3 regions of the Paenibacillus sp. J31P190 genome follow, and region 1 is predicted to be linked to each of the others. Evidence: riboswitches for the same ligand, from Rfam matches in the RefSeq annotation. Region 1 holds a riboswitch; each other region holds the start of a gene.

Region 1 (6,077 bases):
GTGGGTTTGAACGGAGTTAGCTTTTCTTCCTATGGTTCAGAGAAGAAAGGATCGGCAGTGAAAGCACATATAAGGTTTTGTGACATGGATACGAGAATTCGGGATACTTCACCGGTCGAACGACCGCATGTTGTCGGTGTTTTTCACGAATCACTCTCCAAAACTGTAAACGTTATCAGTGGCATCTACGAAGATAGTACAGTACTTGTGAATTCGACAAAAACACCGGATGAGTTGAAGGAAAAGATGAAGCTCCGGGGCGGTACCATTGCCGTTATCGATGCAATTGGAATCTCACTTGAGGAGAAGAACCGTGTGAACATGGCGATGCTTGGCGCGCTGTTCCGGTTGTGTGATTTCCTTGATCCAGATGTCATGAGAGGCGTTATTCGTAAATCGTTGGAAAAGAAATATCCGCTTGCAGTTGCACCTGCCTTACGAACTTTTGACCGCGGTTACAATGAAGTTAAGTTCCAAACGTATGCGCTTCCAGAAGGAGAGACGATGCCCGATTTCGTGCGTTTCGATACGCCAGTGCTTGGCTATGAAACGCAGTCCATTGGTGGTGTCATAACGAACCCTGGGAACAGTATTCTGAAAGATTTAAGCATTTCACGTGCGGGAATGATGCCGCATTTCCATGAAGATAAATGTATTCACTGTGCTTCCTGCGATAATGTTTGTCCGGATTTCTGTTTCGTTTGGGATGAACTCCCCGACAAGAAGGGGCGGCCTCAAATGTTCTTACAGGGGATCGACTATCAATATTGCAAAGGCTGCCTTAAATGTGTACAGGCTTGTCCGACCGAAGCGCTCACTAATGAGCGGGAAGAAGATGGTTATGCGGATTTAAATCGCATGCCGCATCGATTCAATCTAGCTGTAAACTCTTAGAGAGTATTTATGGGAGAAGGGTGGAACTACTCGCATGTCCATTGATATCAAGAAGGAATTAGGGCAAGCCAAGGTCGAACAGCGCATTGTATATGAATCAGGTAACGAGATGGCGGCATATGCGGCTCATCAAATTAATTATCATGTTATGGGATATTTTCCAATATCTCCATCTACGGAGGTTGCCCAATTTCTAGATCTTATGAAGTCCAATGGACAGCATGACATCGTGCTCATTCCGGCAGACGGTGAACATGGTTCGGCAGGCATATGTTATGGCGCTTCAACTGCTGGCGGCCGCGTATTTAACGCGACAAGCGCCAACGGTTATTTGTATATGTTGGAACAAATGCCGGTACAATCCGGGACACGCTTTCCCATGGTGATGAATTTGGTATGCCGCTCCGTATCCGGACCGCTAAATATTCATGGGGATCACTCTGACTTGTACTATGCTTTAAATACGGGATGGCCGATTGTGATGTGTCGGGACCCTCAAGCGGTCTATGACATGAATATCATAGCTTTAAAGCTGGCTGAAGATCCGGAAGTTCGTTTGCCGGTTTTGGTTGCTTCGGACGGATATTTTACGTCCCACCAAAAGCGCAGAGTGCAAACGTTCGCGCATCGTGAGGATGTGCATGCTTTCATTGGAGAGAAGCCACAGGGCTTCCCGGATACGCTAGATCGTAATAATCCGATTACCGTAGGTCCTTATATGAATGAGCCGGATTATATTAATAACTGCTACCAGCAGTCCATGGCCATGTATAACGCTGAAGGTGTTTATGACCGCATCCGGCAGGAATACGCTGAGCTGACAGGCCGTGATTATCCGATTCTTGAGCTATATCGGATGGAGGACGCGGAAGTTGCCGTGTTCTTGATGAATTCGGCTTCCGAAATCATCAAAGACGTTGTTGACCAGCTCCGCGAGAAGGGCATAAAAGCCGGATCGATCGCGCCGAATATCATCCGTCCATTCCCAGCAAAGCAGATCGCTGAAGCTTTGCAGAATGTGAAGGCGATCACCGTTGGCGATCGCGCGGATTCCTATGGCGGCCATGGCGGCAATATGGTCAACGAAATTAAAGCGGCGCTGTTCACACATGGGAACAGAGATACGCTTGTCATAAGCCGAATCTACGGCTTAGGTGGCAAGGACTTTTATGCCGAAGACGGGCATAATTTGTTCCAATTTGCCATTGACGCTGTACAAAGCGGCAAGGTGGAGGTTCCCTTCGATTACTATGGCCACACGCCAGGTGATCCTTCGAAAGCGCCGAAGCGGGTGTTGACGCCGATGAAGTATGAGGATTTGAAGACGGGACTCATCACGGTAACGCCGGATGAGAACACGGGTAAGCTGAATGTTCGTATCCCGCCTTTACGAGCATTAACGAAGAAACCGAAGCGTATTGCTCCGGGGCATGGCGCATGTCCAGGCTGCGGCATTTTCTCTGGCTTGGAGCTATTTTTCAAGGGGATTGAAGGCGATATTGTCTCGATCTTCCATACAGGCTGTGCCATGGTTGTAACGACAGGTTATCCGTATTCGGCTCACAAAGCGACGTATATTCATAATCTGTTCCAGAACGGTGCAGCGACCCTCTCAGGCGTTGTGGAGATGTTCTGGGAGCGCAAGCGTCGTGGCGAACTCGACCATTTGGGTTTGAAGGACGATTTCACCTTCGTGATGATCACTGGTGACGGCGGAATGGATATTGGGATGGGGCCGGCGATCGGAGCGGCTTTGCGCAATCATAAAATGATTATCCTCGAGTACGATAACGAGGGATACATGAATACAGGTGCGCAGTTGTCTTACTCGACGCCAATGGGTCATCGCACATCGACTTCGAACGTTGGGAAGCATCAGGGTGGTAAAGTGTTCCATCACAAGGATACAGCCCAAATTATGGCTGCTACCCATATTCCGTATGTATTTACGGGGTCGGAAGCGTATCCGCAGGATCTTGTGAAGAAAGCCGCGAAAGCACAATGGTACGCCCAAAATGAAGGATTGGTATATGGGAAAATTCTCATTGCTTGTCCACTCAACTGGTTGTCGGATGACCAGGAAGGCTCCAATATCGTCGGAGCTGCGGTAGATTCCTGCTTCTTCCCGCTCTATGAAGTAGAGCACGGGGTTACGTCCATCACGTATAATCCGGAGGATAAGAGCAAGAAGATTCCACTGTCGGATTGGCTCAAGACGATGGGGAAAACGAAGCATATGACGAAGCCTGAATATGAGGGTTCCCTGAAATCGTTCGAAACGGAAGTTGAACGTCGTTGGAATATGTTAAAAGCTAAGCATGAGAATGCTTATTTATAAGTCGTCATCATAAAAATGAAGGCACATTCACCATGATGGTGAACGTGCCTTTTTATCGGAGGAATGAAAGATGCCCTATGTACTGCAGCACAAAATATCGCAACAGATTTTCACATGTACACAAGTCAATCACTACGGTTTAGCCTATTATGGCGTTAAATTTTGGCCGGATTTAGAAGAGGCTGAGCAGCAGTTTCCTGCTTTTCTACACAGCATTGGGGGAATGGAGACGGATGCTTGGCATGTGACTGAGCTTGAGGAAGGGGAAATGAAGCTCTGCAATGTGAAGTTGAAAAATGACCCTAATTTGCAAGTGTTTTGGCCTCTTACACGAAAACCGGAAGTCCGTAAACCGGAAAAATAAACCATAGCGTCAATAGGTACCCAGCCACTATGATTTCGACAACAAACGCAACCTTTCGCCTATATTCGTGAAGGACCCGCTCAAACTATAATAAGGATGCGAATGAAAAAATTAACATCACAACGAAATGGCAAACCGAGCGAAAGCTTGGGACGCAAAGCTACAGGGGCTCTCGTGCCTAAGGCAGAGTGCTAGCCAGCTGTCGAATGCGATGGGACCCTTCTACAAGAAGAGGATGACCCAGTTGAGGCATACGGGTCATCCTTTTTACGATGAAGAGGAGGTGTCAGGTTCAAAGTATCCATTTCGTCAGTTCGGTTTTTACGTAACTCAAATACAGCTAGAGCGATATCAACCTATGGAGGTATGACGATGAGAAAATGGACGATAGTTCTTGGTATGCTAGTTTTAGCGCTTACTCTTGTAGTCCCGGCAGCTATTCAGGCAGATGAGGGGATAACGACGAAGGCCCAAATTGTTTCGGGGGTAAGTTTCAGAGATCAAGCTAGTACTTCAAGTAATGTTATACGTTTATTGAAAACAAACGAAATTGTCACCGTCACGGACTTTGCAACGACGAATTGGTATAAAATCAAAGATGCGCAGGGTGTAAGCGGTTATGTTTCGACGAATAGCAAATACATAAAAATAATTAGCAATGCGGAAATCATTTATGGCGTAAACTTTCGCACACTTCCAGCTTCCGAACCCGGCTCCAAGGTTATTCGGATGCTTAGTAAAGGGGAAGACGTCCTTGTTAAAGAAAAAGTCAACGATAGTTGGTACCAAATCCAAGATGCCAATGGAATTAGCGGTTATATAAGCACAAATAGTAAATACATAAGCACTGATTTCTCCGTCATCAAACCCAATCTGCCTCTCGCCGAAGAAATTGAAGCCGTTATTGCAGCTGGTAAAGTTTACTTAGGCACTCCTTATGAATTTGGTTCGGAACGCAACGATACCACGACCTTCGATTGCTCGGATTTCATTCAAACGATGTTCTGGGATGCTCTACGATTATCCGTACCTAGCGATTCACAAGCACAAGGCAACTATGTTAAATCGTTAGGTCCTGTTAGTAAGGAGTGGACAAGCTTGAAACGTGGAGATCTGATGTTCTTCAGCAGCTACAAAGGGAGTAAAGCATCAGATTATGATAACGTAAACGTTCTTACAGAACCGATCACGCATGTTGGACTATATTTAGGAAATGGGAATATGCTGCATACGTATTCGATCGAATCCGGCGGTGTTCGTATGGATACGATCGCTGGGAAGCAATGGGAAAATCGATTTTTGTACGGCGGCCGTGTTTTACGCTAAGTGATGGTTCGATCAGAGGAAATTTGCCATATACTATAGATAGGGGCGGATGCAGCTTCAGCATCCGCTTCTTCCTCATTCTAAGAAGAAAGGAAGAACCTTATCTTTGAAACCTTTGACGACGACCCATCCACTGGAATTTCGGAACACAACGGAAAGAGGATTAAACCTAGATACCGTACACGAGCGCATTCTCCATTTCATGCGTCACGACCCCGTAGCAACCTACAAATTTATTATTGGTACGGATTGTCAGGTACACCAAGGTCATACGAAATTCATTACTGGTGTAGTTATCCAGCGGTTAGGAAAAGGAGCGTGGGCGTGTTATCGTCAAGTCATCGTTCATCGGGCCCTGCATTCGATTAGAGAAAAACTTTCGATGGAAACTGCTCTGAGTGAAGAGATTGCGATGTATTTTGATGAGTCTAAGCGACAGGATATGGAAAACATCCTTCTTCCACATCTGTATCAAGGTGCTTCCTTTGATATGTTTATTCATATCGATGCAGGTGACGATGAGAATAAGAACCGGACGGCTAAATTCGTCCAAGAGATGGTAAGGAGAGTGGAATCCGTCGGCATGGTTCCTGTTATTAAACCGGATTGTTATGTAGCTTCGGCTTATGCCAACCGTTTTTCGAAGAAGCCGTATCAGCCAATTTATGAGAATCGTGAGGTCATCGATGGCATCCTATAAGAGATATAGAAACCGTTAGTTCGATGTGGTCTCCTCGATCATAGGAACTGACGGTTTTGTTTGGTTGAGAAGGTATCGAAAAGAGGATTCCTCAGCTTCTTAGCGAAATAATGCTTCTATAAGGTTAGAGAGAAAGGGGAGAACAAGATGAGCAAAACTTTTATTATCGAAGCCGTTATGCTAGCTGTGCATGGTCAGTTAATGCTGCCAGAACAGCCTGTTACTTATGTGATACCTTATACCAGCATTCAGGAGTTATACGAGCTTCAGACAGGCAGTGAGCCGATCATGTTAGAGGAAGAAGACGATGGCTTCGTGAAGCAAATGATTGGTGAGCTGATTGCTTTCTTCGAGGAATCTTTTAATAAGAAAAAAATTGAAAAAGCATTAACTGTTCCTTGGCGGAAAAGCCCTCCTTTACCAATAAATGAGCATGTCACCTTGGTGGTTGTATA
Region 2 (6,077 bases), on a different contig from region 1:
ATGAAATTTATGGATTACGGCGCTACACAAGAAGGCTATGATCTGGCTAGCTTTGGCTTGAAGGATGTTCACTACACAGAGAAGGATGGTTTCAAAACACCCACCGAGCAGGCTAAGAAAGATATCGTAGCCCAACAGGCATTGGGCCAAATTTTCTTGAAATATGATCAATATTTGCGTGCTTACCGCACAGGTATGCCGAATGATTTCTTAGAGCGCAATAAGAAGATCATTGATGAGAAAGCCAAAATCAGCGTTGGAGATCCTGCTCTGGGTCTAAACTCCGACACGAACTCCAAGGTAGGTACGGAGCTGAGAAAGAAAATTCAAGATATGAAGACCAAAGTTATTATGGGTAAAGAACCATTGAGCGCATGGGACGCTTATGTAACCAAGCTGAAAGCAGATCCGGATATGGTGAAGATCACGCAAGAATTGAATGACGCTTATCAGAAACGAAATAGTGCTAAATAAATAAGTACCGTCCCCCCCGACGCCAAAATTTTTGCGCAGTCGAGGGGGATTTCGGTATTTGGTTAGAGAGGGATTGGTTATGTGGCATCGATGGAGGCAAGTTTGGTGTTGGTGGACGCAGCGTTCCGGCAGGGGCAATTTTTATCGTAAAAGCTTGATCTTAGTGTTATGCATTACCAGCTTGCCTACAGCGATCATCGGATACACTTCTTATATTACAGGACGTACCCACATCGAGAAGGAAATTATGCGAAATCATGATGCACTTCTTAAAAAAACGATGGACCGCATGAACGATAATCTGGCCCAGCTGGAACTGGCTGCTACACAGTGGTCGCTGGATAGTAGAATGGATTCACGTCTTGGGGATATGAATTTAAGCGATGAATACAACACGACGCAAAATTTATATCGTTTTCTGGGCGTAATGAAGGGAGCCTACCCGTTAATTGATCAGGCGCAGCTCTATTTGGATCGGCAGGAGCCGATTATTATTTCGGATAACGAGGGCATCGTTCCCATTAAAAATGAGCAGGAGCGGGCCACTTTCCACGCATTAATGAATCAAAAGCGAGGGGTATTTTGGTGGGATTCGCTGCCTAAAGTAAATGCGAAGTCGGAATCAGTTGCCTTAGTCCAAAAGCTTCCTAATGTGGGAGAGCCATACGGTGCGCTTATTTTATATTTGAATAAAGAGAAACTGGTGCAGATGGTAGAGGAAATGACCACAGATAACAATGGGGCTTCCTTCTTAATGGCAAAGGATGGACATATTATCGTCTCCCAGAAAACCGTCAATGAGGAGCACGTCCAATTAGAGGCAGCTATTCATGAAAGTGTAATGGACAGGACGGCAGAATCCGACTCTTACATTCTGGATCGTAAAGGACAGTCTTACTCTATCGCTTACGGTCAATTCACCCGTACAGGGACTCTGTGGAAGTATGTAACGGCAACCTCTTTATCTCAACTTACAGCACCCGTTGAGTTTATGTCGAGGAGCATGCTCAGCATTGGAGGAATAGGGTTGCTTATAGCCGTTCTGCTCTCTTGGGTCGCATCCAAACGGATTTATCAACCGATTGTACGGCTGGTGAATGTCATCAAAGATTACAAGACAACGCAAGAGAGCCAAGAGGATGAACTAGCTTTTATCGAGAGAGAGTGGAAGCATTTAAGTCAGGAGAGCAGAGCGCTGGAATTGAAACTTGACCAGGCCTACCCTGCACTAAGGTCAGCATTCCTCTTGCAGTTGGTTCAAGGTCATTTCTACTCCTTAAGCGAGTCTGAGTTGAGAGGGCGAATGGAGAGCTTCGACTGGAAGACGGAGCAACAATGGTTCGCTCTGCTGCTGGTGCAGATTACCGGTTTTGCGAAGGAGGATGGCAGATTTCTAGAAAGTGAGGAGCAGTTGGTTACCTTTGCAGCAGCGAATATTGCCCAGGAGATGGTTCGGACGCGAAATCAATCTGCTGAGATTATCAACTTTCAGGATATGACAGTGGGTATTCTTCTCTCCTATCCCATGGATAGGACGAAACAACAAGCCAAAGATGAGCTTTATTTGCTGGCCGACGATTTGGGGCATACGATTAGCGCACTGCTTAAGATGCAGACAGCTGTTGGCATGGGGCGATTGACATCTCAAGTGCATGACCTGCCACAGCTATTGTCATTCTTACGAAGTGCTATCCGATATCGGGATCTAAAAGCAGATCATCAGGTGCTTGATTTGGAGGAAATGCTGCCAAATGCCAATGAGGATTTGCACTATCCGTTTGCTTTGGAAAAGGAGCTTATGCAGGCTATTCGTATGGGACAAAGCGAGCAGTCGCTAAGTCTGATCGAGAGCTTTGTTCAGGAACTGGTTCGTCAGTCCAATAAGGAAAAGCAGCTGCAGGAGGGTGTGATGCAGGTACTAGGCTATATGCTTCATACAATGCTCGAAACGGGCTTTAATCCGCATCATTTATTCGAAGGATACAACTTGTATGAGCAGCTAACTCAGCTTCGGGAACCGGAACAGATGGTGCGTTTCTTCCAACAGAAGGTGATATCGCCTTATATCGAGAGGCTTAATGAATATCAAGACATTCATATGAAGCGCCTAGTAGAACGCGTAACGGAGCGGATACAGGAGCGGTTTATGAGCAGCGATATCTCCTTGGAGGAATGTGCGGATGCATTCCATACAACGTCCTACGCGCTGAGTAAAGCTTTCAAGCAAATCAATGGCATGAACTTTATCGATTACTTGATTTCGCTGCGCATGGACAAGGCAAAGAAGCTGCTTGTCGGTACGGATTTGAAGGTAAACGAGATTGCGGAGCAGATCGGCTATCAGCCTTCGTATTTTATTCGACTGTTCCGAAAGTATGAGGATATGACACCGGGTCAGTATAGAGATAAAATAAATAGCATAAAAAAAGAGTCACCTGTTTGAGGTGGCTCTTTTTGGTGTTTCGTATACGCGCCCGAGATGATTCGAACATCCGGCCTACAGTTTAGGAAACTGTTGCTCTATCCTGCTGAGCTACGGGCGCATGGCAAGAATTATGATAGCACGAAGGCTTTCGTGGCGCAACCTTAATGGCGGATTTGAAAAAGACACTTGAAGCGGCGGGACTAACTAAGGTGCAAACGTATTTGCAGAGCGGAAATGTCTTGTTCATCTCGGAGGAAGCGGTAGAACCGCTGCGCCAGCGTATCGAGCAGGAGATTAGCAAAGCCGTAGGCGTTTCACCTACCGTCATTTTGCGTACGATAGAGGAGCTGGCACAGATTCTTGCGACTTGTCCATATGAAGTGGATGCTTTATTAGAAGGCGAAACGATACAGATTTCTGTTCTATCGGAAGATCCTCCGCAGCAAACCTCCGACGTCTTGTCCAAAGGAATAAGTGATGCGGATGAATTCCAGATCAATGGGCGCGAAATTTATTTTCTATTTCGTCAAAGCGTTCTGGATTCGAAACTAGCGAGCAATATTCAGAAACTTGGGGATACGGCAACAACACGAAATTGGAATACGATGAACAAACTAGCTGAGTTGGCAACGGCCATGAAGAATTAGATGACGGAACTTCTAAGCTTTACCGCGTAATTTACGGAAAAATTGGGTCAGCATCGTCGAACACTCTTCTTGTAAGACCCCGCTAACGACATCGACACGGTGATTGAACCGGTCCTCCTGCAGCAAATTCATGAGCGTTCCGGCGCAGCCAGCCTTCGGATCAATGGTGCCGTAGATGACCTCCGGAATCCGCGATTGCACAATCGCGCCCGCACACATCGGGCAAGGCTCTAGGGTGACATAGAGCTGGCAATCCAAAAGCCGCCAGGCCCCCAGATGCTCGCTCGCTTGTTTGATGGCGATCATTTCGGCATGAGCGAGAGGATCTAGGGTTGTTTCACGCAAATTGTAGCCGCGGCCAATGATTTGACCTTGATGGACAACGACCGCTCCAATCGGTACTTCTCGGATGGCTTCGGCTTTAAGAGCCTCTTGAATGGCTTCTTTCATCCAGGGGATATGTTCATCCACAGGGGAACACCTCGCTAATATATTTTTATCCACATGTGCATAACAATCGAACATTCATTCCGTTGTTAACAACCTGTGGATAGGTTTGTGGATAACTTAAAAAGCTGTGGATATTTAATCTATCTAACATTACATACAACAAAAAGAACAGCTATGCAAGGAATTTTGTTGATAATAGCAACTACGCTAGGTATAATGATAGATATTAGTAGGTCTTTTAGACCATATAGTACGTGATAGGTAAAAATAAATAGCAAGGTTCGACAAAGGCAAACTTGTTGAAAAGCAAGGACGCAAAGCTGAGGGTCTACGGTTCCATTGGAACTATGGCAGCCTAGTTACCGAAAATCGATGCTTTTTTTGATTGAGGTAATAGGCTGCTCCTACCTAAGGGGCGGTCTATTTTTATATAGGGAATAACTTGAGTAAGGAAGAGGTGCTGATTATAATGGCCAACGGGTATAACGTCATGAAATATTACGGAAGTAAGGAGGGGTATGACGCTGATGTGCTAATCGATAGCAAGGCTGTGTTGGGAAAGGACGATTTCGTAGCCACAGGTGTACTAACCTATGCTCTTGGAGATATCATTGAGGTGGAATTGCCGGAATACGATGTCTTCCAACTTGGTGATAAAGCGAAAATGACGGTTTATACCAAATCCGGCTTGTTTGTGATGAATACAACCGTTGTTGCCAAAGAATTCGGCTCCGTCATTGTCATTAATCCACCTGAAAATCGTAAGAAATTCGCAGAAAAAAGGGAATTCCCACGCGTGGATGTGAAACATACAGGTCTCCTATTCGGACTTCAGGATATGAATAAAAGAAATAAACATCAATTTGAAAACCCGCTTGGTATCTCAATCAAAAATATATCCATCAACGGACTAGGATTTACCATTAATGATAATTCTATGATTGATAAGATCGTTCAAAAACATTCCCAACTTGAGGTCGAGCTGGATTTGGGCTTTACGATCCCTTGTTCGATGGAAATTGTAAGAAAAGAAAAGGTTGAAAATGGTTTTTATTACGGGGCTAGTTATATCGACATTCCGCAGGAAAAAACCAATGCTTTAAGGGGTTTTATCCTTACGAATCAGATCGAAACTTACTTCGTACAGAAGCGGGAAGAGCAATTTAAAAAAGCGACGGAAAAAAAGTCTGCGGCGAATCGATAGCCTTCAGGCTTTTTTTTGCGTTCCAAGTGCTATATAATAAGAAGGATGATTTTCGAAAATTAAGGAGTTGTAACTACAATGGCTTTGAAAGCAGGTATCGTCGGTCTACCGAACGTAGGAAAATCGACATTGTTTAATGCAATTACACAGGCGGGAGCAGAATCTGCGAATTATCCGTTTTGTACGATCGATCCGAATGTTGGGGTAGTTGAAGTACCAGACGAGAGATTGCAGAAGCTGGTAGAGATTGTTGTGCCTAAGAGCATTGTCCCGACAGCCTTTGAATTCGTTGATATTGCTGGTTTGGTAAAAGGTGCGAGCAAAGGTGAAGGGCTTGGAAATAAATTTTTGGCACACATTCGTGAAGTGGATGCCATTGTGCATGTTGTACGTTGTTTTGAAGATGATAATATTACCCACGTTTCCGGTAAAGTGGATCCAATCGGCGATATCGAAACGATTAATCTTGAATTAATTTTGGCCGATATTGAGTCGGTAGAGAAGAAGATCGAGCGTTCGCGCAAAAACCTCAAAGGCGGCGACAAGAAAGTTGTTGCTGAAGTGGAGTGTTTAGAGCGTATTAAAGAAGCGCTTTATGCAGATAAACCGGCACGCAGTCTGGATCTTAGCGAAGATGAGAAGCTTCTCGTGCGCGACCTTCATTTACTGACAATGAAACCCGTGCTTTATGCGGCAAACGTAAGTGAAGATGAAGTAGCAACAGCAGATGAAAATCCTTTTGTGAAAATTGTGAAAGAATTTGCTGAGGGCGAAAACAACGAAGTGGTGTCGATCAGTGCGAAGGTTGAATCCGAAATCGCCGAGCTGGAAGACGAAGAAAAAGCGATGTTCCTCGAAGAGTTGGGACTTCAAGAGT
Region 3 (6,077 bases), on a different contig from region 1:
TACAGAGCTTAGTAAAAGTGTTTGGAGCGATTCAACGGTTTCCTATTATAGCCCAGACCGTTTTACAAGCGGAGCTTACAGATCGCCGGGGCACCAATACTTCTCAGAAATTCCTGCTGGATCCTACATGCCGAGCGGAGCTAAATTAGTATCTTTTACTCCTCTATTAGATGGGGATAACAGAGTCGAATTATATATGCCTTATGATAATAGTGTTTGGAATAGTAACATTGTCACGCAAATCGATAAGTCACAATTCACAATCTCTGATCTTGCATTAAAAGATACTACGACCAACGAATCTGTGAGTATAGGTAGTTTGAAATACGTAGGTAACTATTACTTTTATTTTGAAACTACAAGTAATCTGATTAAGAACCACAACTATGAGCTTAATCTTTCGAACACAAGTGGAGGCAATGAATTTCTGCTACCGGCTAGTGGGAACTATCTGGCTAAGTTATATCTAAGAAATGGCGATCTATTTCTTGGTAGTAGTGTTATGAATTTTTACCCGATCAATCTTGGAAACGGAACTCCAGGGGGTACCCCGAGTTATCATGGTACTGGATCGCCATACGGCACAATGGATAACTGTTCTGATCCAATAACGATTCCAGACAACGGGGATTCTGGTCCTGATCCTGGAGATAACAGTGAAGGTGGAAACGATACATCTCCAGTCGGGGGAAATACAGGACCTATAACTCCTGCACCGGGTACGGGGATAACAGATGGTAAAGATGGCGTAAAGCTTGATAAAGGAGCAGCGACCGTAACTAAAGATACCAATTCAGAAGGCAAACAGGTAACGAAAGTCGTTCTTGATGCCGACAAATTAGGAAAAGCCTTGGGTCTTCTCAAAGACAAGGACAAGGGTGCACAAACAGTAAGCCTAGAAATCGAAGGATCGGATCCGATATCTCAGGTTCAATTGCCAGTAGGCACACTAGCAGATTCATTTAAAGACTCTTCCGCAGTTATTTCCATTAAAAATGAATCGGCAAGCTATAATTTGCCTATAAAATTAATAGATTTAACTTTGCTAGCTACTCAATTGGGGGCTTCATTGAAAGATGTTGTTCTAACCATTCAAATCGAGATAGTTACAGGGAGCAAAGCTGAACAAATAGAAAACAAAGCTAAAAGCCTGAACGTCAAATTGTTAACAGACCTAGTCGACTTCAGTATTACTGCTGAGGCGAATGGCAAGAAACATGAGATGAATAACTTTGGCAGCATATATGTGACTAGAACCATAACAGTTCCTCAAGTTTTAAATGAAAATCGTTCTTCCGCAGTTACCTTTGATGAAACAACCGGTAAATTAATGTTTGTACCGGCTATATTTACAACGATCAACGGTAAGACGGAAGTTACGATAAAGCGAAATTCAAATAGTATCTACACCGTTGTTCAAGGGCTACAAACCTTCAAAGATTTAAGTGGGCATTGGGCAAAAGAAGATGTAGAGTTTCTTGCTACAAAGCAATTGGTTGAAGGAACAGCAGCTAATACATTCTCGCCGGAACAAGTGATAAGCCGTGCCGAGTTCGCGACATTACTTACTCGTGCTTTAGGATTAAATGAAGTTAAGTCCAGTATGCAATTTAAGGATGTTGATTCCGCAAGCTGGTACCAAGGTACCGTCGGTGCTGCCGTTAAAGCGGGACTAATCGAGGGGTATGAGGATGGTACATTCCGTCCTAATGCCAAGCTCACAAGGGAACAAATGGCTGTTATGATCGCAAAGGCATTAAAATTTACAGGTAAATCTGTTGATGCTGTTAGTGAGAGCCCAATAGCCTCCTTCCAGGATAAAGATGCAATAAGTACTTGGGCTCGAAACTCTACCGCTCAGGTAACGAAAGTTGGAGTAATTACTGGCATGACAGAATCTGACTTTGCGCCACAAAGCGAGGCCACTCGTGCACAAGCGGTTGTGATGTTGAAGAGACTATTACAGGTAGTTGGGTTTATCAATTAAATAAATTGACCAAGTGACTGCCGATTAATCGGCAGTTTTCTTGTATAGTAGAGGGATAAGTTAGATAAGCAGAGGTGTTACATGAAAGTGAAAACGATGACAGGGCTTTTATTGCTCCTATGCTGGAGTGGCTCATTATTTCAGGGATTTTATTACGAACAGAGCTATCTTATTGTATTTATTGTTCTTCTAGCAGGGTTTGCTGTGTTCGCATTTTGGGACAAGGAAATTCAATTTTCATTATTTCACTTTCTTATTGTGTTTATGGCAATCATGTATGGGGTGTCTATTCTCTATGCCGTTGATTGGGAGCAAGCCATCTTGGAAGCATCAAAGTTTAGCTTACTTGTTCCTTGGGCTTTGATAGTAATTAGAGTACCTCTAATACAAAAAATCAGGTATTTAAAGTCATGGACATGGGCTGCAGCTGGGCTCGTCGTGTGGGGGCTTCTACTGCACTTAGAGCGAAAAGGACGTCTTGAATCTACTATAGAGTATGCGAATACGTTAGCTGTTGTTTTATTGATTGGTCTTCTATCTGGACTCTTCTTTTACGTAAGCAAGCAGAAGAAACGGTATTTATTGCTTGCAGTTATCAGCGGAACAGGCTTGCTCTTGACATTTTCTCGTTCTGTTTGGATTCTATGGTTATTATCTATATGTATCAGTCTGATCCTATTTCCGGAATTTAGAAAGAGAGCCGCATGGATGGGGACCGCATTTGCTCATTTCTTGAGCTATGTGATCGCCGCAACTATCAAACAGGATCCATTATTTTTCTGGAGCAGAGTGCAGTCCATTCAACCCCAAACATCTGAATTTCAAATAAGGCTTGTATATTGGAAGGATAGTCTACAAATCATTAGGGATTATGGATGGACAGGGAGTGGCGGTGGAGGATGGGTTGTTCTGCAACAATTATACCGATCCAAGGAGTACTTTGTTAAATATGTCCATAATCATTTTCTGCAAATTACGATGGATATAGGGCTGCTTGGATTGCTGGCTTTTTTAGCGTGGATAGGATGGTTCTACCTAAAAGTATGGGGATTTTTCAAAGCAAAAAGTCTCGGAGAGATAGATTTTTATTGGGTGAAGGCAGCTATGGTGATGGTGACGGTTATCCTGCTGCATGCGGGCTTTGATTTTGATCTTAGCTTCCCATGGGTGTTTATGCTACTACTGTTTCTAGTAAGCTTTGTAGAGACTCCGATAAATAATAGATTTACATGGCGTATGAAGATGGAGACTCCATTTTCAAAAGTTATCTTATCTGGTACTTTGATTGTGTTGGTTGCGGTATTGGGGTGGTTTGAATGGGGCTACACCTGTAAAAGGGTGGGGACGAATCTAGTATTATCTGGGCAGCTAAGTGAAGGCCGAGCTTATTTAGAAAGAGCTGAACGTGCTCTCCCATGGTCACATTCAGTGAAATATGAATCCGCTAAAAGCTACGTGCTACTAGGGAATAAGACGGGGGATCGGACTTATTATATATTGGCAAGAGAGAAGATCCAAGCTGCTGTAGATATCTTGCCTAAAGAGGAGCTTTATCGTTCGCTTCTGGATGAATTAGCAACTAGTAAATTAGTCAATTAGGCCTTTTTTGTGTGAAATCACACACTTTGCGTAGTGGGTACCTCATTTTTGTAGAAAAATGTTGAATTTCATTATTTTATGGAATACCATGGAAATAGTTAGTTCTTTACAACTAGAAATAATCACTGAAACACACCTAATATCAAGCAATAATGAACAAAGGCAAATCCATCGAAAGGTGGAGACGCAAAGCCACGGGTCTAAGCCATGAGTCACATGTCATGGGATGATAGCCGGGTTACTCTTTAGGGGCTTGTTTTTTTATTGCCAAAAAAGAAAGGAGGGTCGGAAAATGGCAACATATCTGATGCTGATTAAAGTATTCGACGATGCAGAAAAAGTCATATACAAATTTGGTCCAACAGAAGAAAGTTTGGGTGAAATTGAGTTTGATCTAGTTAATGAAGAATTTCGGCAGCTAGAGAGGGTCCCAGGTACTACCAAGGATCATATGTTTATGAAGGCCGCTTCAGCTATAGCAAGATGTTATGCAGAGGGAGACGGTTTTCCGGACAAAACTTTTTTTGCTTCATAAATGAGTTGTTTCAATTACTATCTTTCCGTACGATACATGCGACCCGCAGCAAACGCAGCAAGGATTTTGTTAGATTACAAAAATCGCTATGAATAGTGTCGAGTTTTCTTTAGTTAAACGATATGTATAAAAGTGGATAAAAACTACCTTGCGTCCTCGCTCGGTAGTTTTTTCAATCAATTCCCCTCATAACGCTTCACAAATGCCGGCTCAATCCACCTTTTCTCCGAATGCTCACGCCCCTGAATCACAATACGGTCCGTATAAACGTCCACAACGATGCTCTGGCTAGCCGCGCTGCCTTCAGGCTCATTTTTCGAATTCCATATTTCATGGACAGAGGCGCTAGATACCGCAAGGAACTCCAGCTGTTTAATCTGTTTAGTAGTCTCCAAATTCCAGTGGGTATGCCCACTGAAGAATACAACATTCGGATATGCATTCACAATCGCCCTAAGCTCTTCCTGCTGTACAACTCCGAGCTCTTGATCCGAACCGTCCACGGTATGAACGAGTGGTTGATGCAGGAACACGAAAATAGGCTTGTCCGGCGCTGCAGCCGCAGCTGCCTTCAATTTATCTTGAAACCAAGTAAGCTGTTCAGTGGATAGATAAGCGTCCTCTTTCACGTTAGGATCCACATCGCGATAAAATTCACCCCCAAGAAATAGAAAGTGATAGTCCTCCATGACGAGTTCATGGTAGGGCTTTTCATAGTTAAACATCTGATGGAATAGGTCGATGGCCTTTTGGCTTGTCCAATTCGGATTTAGCCTGCTGGTATCTTGACCGCCACTCTTCGTCTGCCACATTCCATAATACTCATGATTTCCCATCGTTGCATGAACGGGAGGTAAAGGGTGTTCGCTCATAACGCTGACCAGACTCCGATTATCTGCTTCGTTGCCATTGCTGAGGTCGCCATTCATTACTATAAGTTTGCTGTCAGGTCGAATAAGACGGTGATCGGCTAAAGCAGCACGGAAGCGCTTTTGAGAATCTTTGTCTTTTGCACCCACATGTATATCGCTCAGCACGGAAAAAGAAAAGAGTGGCGCGTTACTTGCTGTGGACGTTTTTTTGGGAACAGTACGAAAAAGTTTTACCATAGGCAATGGCTCTTTACTAAGAATATCCGCCTTAAATGATTTCGAAACAGGCGCTATCGCCGTTGCTTCCCAAGCATAAGTAGGGAGTAATAGAAGGAATAGAGTGGATAACAGGATGCGTATAGTTAACGTTTGTAATCGTTGTTTCATAATTTAAACCTTCCTTTTCCCGGGATAAAAGCGCGGGTTACCGAGTTTGTTAAGTATTTAACCAAAACGTCTGTCGTATAAACACTGTTTTTGCCTGACACAGGTCTTAGATGCGCCCCGACTAAGGTCTAGGAACAAATACCGTCGTTAGTCCGTTTTGGAAAGCTTCGTTTTTACCTAAAATAAAGACATGAACAAGAGCACAGCAAACAACACAGCAAACAACGAAAGGCGGTGACGAAACGATGAAAAGAAATACAGGCTTAGCCGCTCTGCTAATCGCATTCGGTGCACTGATTCTGTTAAATAAGCTAGGCGTTCACATGGGACCATTTATTGGCTCGGTGATGGGATACTTGATTCCAATAGGAATGGTTGGCCTTGGTTATGTAGGTATACAGAACGGTAGCAAAATCGGTTGGATTATTGCAGGGCTTGGCGCAATCATCCTGATTGGTAAGTTAGCTGGTTGGATCATCATTTTACTGGCGATTGGGTTGATAGGTTACGGAGTTTCGATGTTGACAAGAAGAACGGTGTAATTGAAACGAATACAGAGAGTGAAAAAGGTGGTATGAGAGATGAGCCTATTTAGGCGAATGAGAGACATTACCGTAGCAACACTGAATGAACATTTGGAGCGATCGGAAGACCCGGTCCGCTTGATTGACCAGTACTTAGCAGCGCAGCGTGAGCA

What was found. Region 1 has a riboswitch for cyclic di-GMP ahead of AC58U0_RS13655 (C40 family peptidase). Riboswitches for the same ligand answer to the same signal wherever they lie in the genome.
Region 2: it holds a riboswitch for cyclic di-GMP, as region 1 does, so the genes downstream of both, AC58U0_RS24965 (PilZ domain-containing protein) here and AC58U0_RS13655 (C40 family peptidase) in region 1, are expected to answer to the same signal.
Region 3: it holds a riboswitch for cyclic di-GMP, as region 1 does, so the genes downstream of both, AC58U0_RS27740 (hypothetical protein) here and AC58U0_RS13655 (C40 family peptidase) in region 1, are expected to answer to the same signal.

The regions. Positions count from the first base shown of each region.
Region 1 covers NZ_JCAUAS010000006.1:48,468-54,544, reverse strand. The annotation lists gene AC58U0_RS13670 (2-oxoacid:acceptor oxidoreductase family protein) at 1-894, shown strand, start outside; gene AC58U0_RS13665 (thiamine pyrophosphate-dependent enzyme) at 929-3,232, shown strand; gene AC58U0_RS13660 (hypothetical protein) at 3,303-3,596, shown strand; cyclic di-GMP riboswitch class I at 3,716-3,803, shown strand; gene AC58U0_RS13655 (C40 family peptidase) at 3,969-4,922, shown strand; gene AC58U0_RS13650 (ribonuclease H-like YkuK family protein) at 5,029-5,622, shown strand; gene AC58U0_RS13645 (hypothetical protein) at 5,770-6,077, shown strand, end outside.
Region 2 covers NZ_JCAUAS010000016.1:164,879-170,955, reverse strand. The annotation lists gene AC58U0_RS24990 (extracellular solute-binding protein) at 1-474, shown strand, start outside; gene AC58U0_RS24985 (helix-turn-helix domain-containing protein) at 554-2,917, shown strand; tRNA gene AC58U0_RS24980 (tRNA-Arg) at 2,944-3,017, opposite strand; gene AC58U0_RS24975 (DUF1697 domain-containing protein) at 3,064-3,546, shown strand; gene tadA (tRNA adenosine(34) deaminase TadA) at 3,559-3,996, opposite strand; cyclic di-GMP riboswitch class I at 4,276-4,363, shown strand; gene AC58U0_RS24965 (PilZ domain-containing protein) at 4,466-5,200, shown strand; gene ychF (redox-regulated ATPase YchF) at 5,279-6,077, shown strand, end outside.
Region 3 covers NZ_JCAUAS010000020.1:99,690-105,766, reverse strand. The annotation lists gene AC58U0_RS27750 (S-layer homology domain-containing protein) at 1-1,987, shown strand, start outside; gene AC58U0_RS27745 (O-antigen ligase family protein) at 2,069-3,586, shown strand; cyclic di-GMP riboswitch class I at 3,738-3,832, shown strand; gene AC58U0_RS27740 (hypothetical protein) at 3,879-4,121, shown strand; gene AC58U0_RS27735 (metallophosphoesterase family protein) at 4,298-5,380, opposite strand; gene AC58U0_RS27730 (LiaF transmembrane domain-containing protein) at 5,626-5,922, shown strand; gene AC58U0_RS27725 (PspA/IM30 family protein) at 5,962-6,077, shown strand, end outside.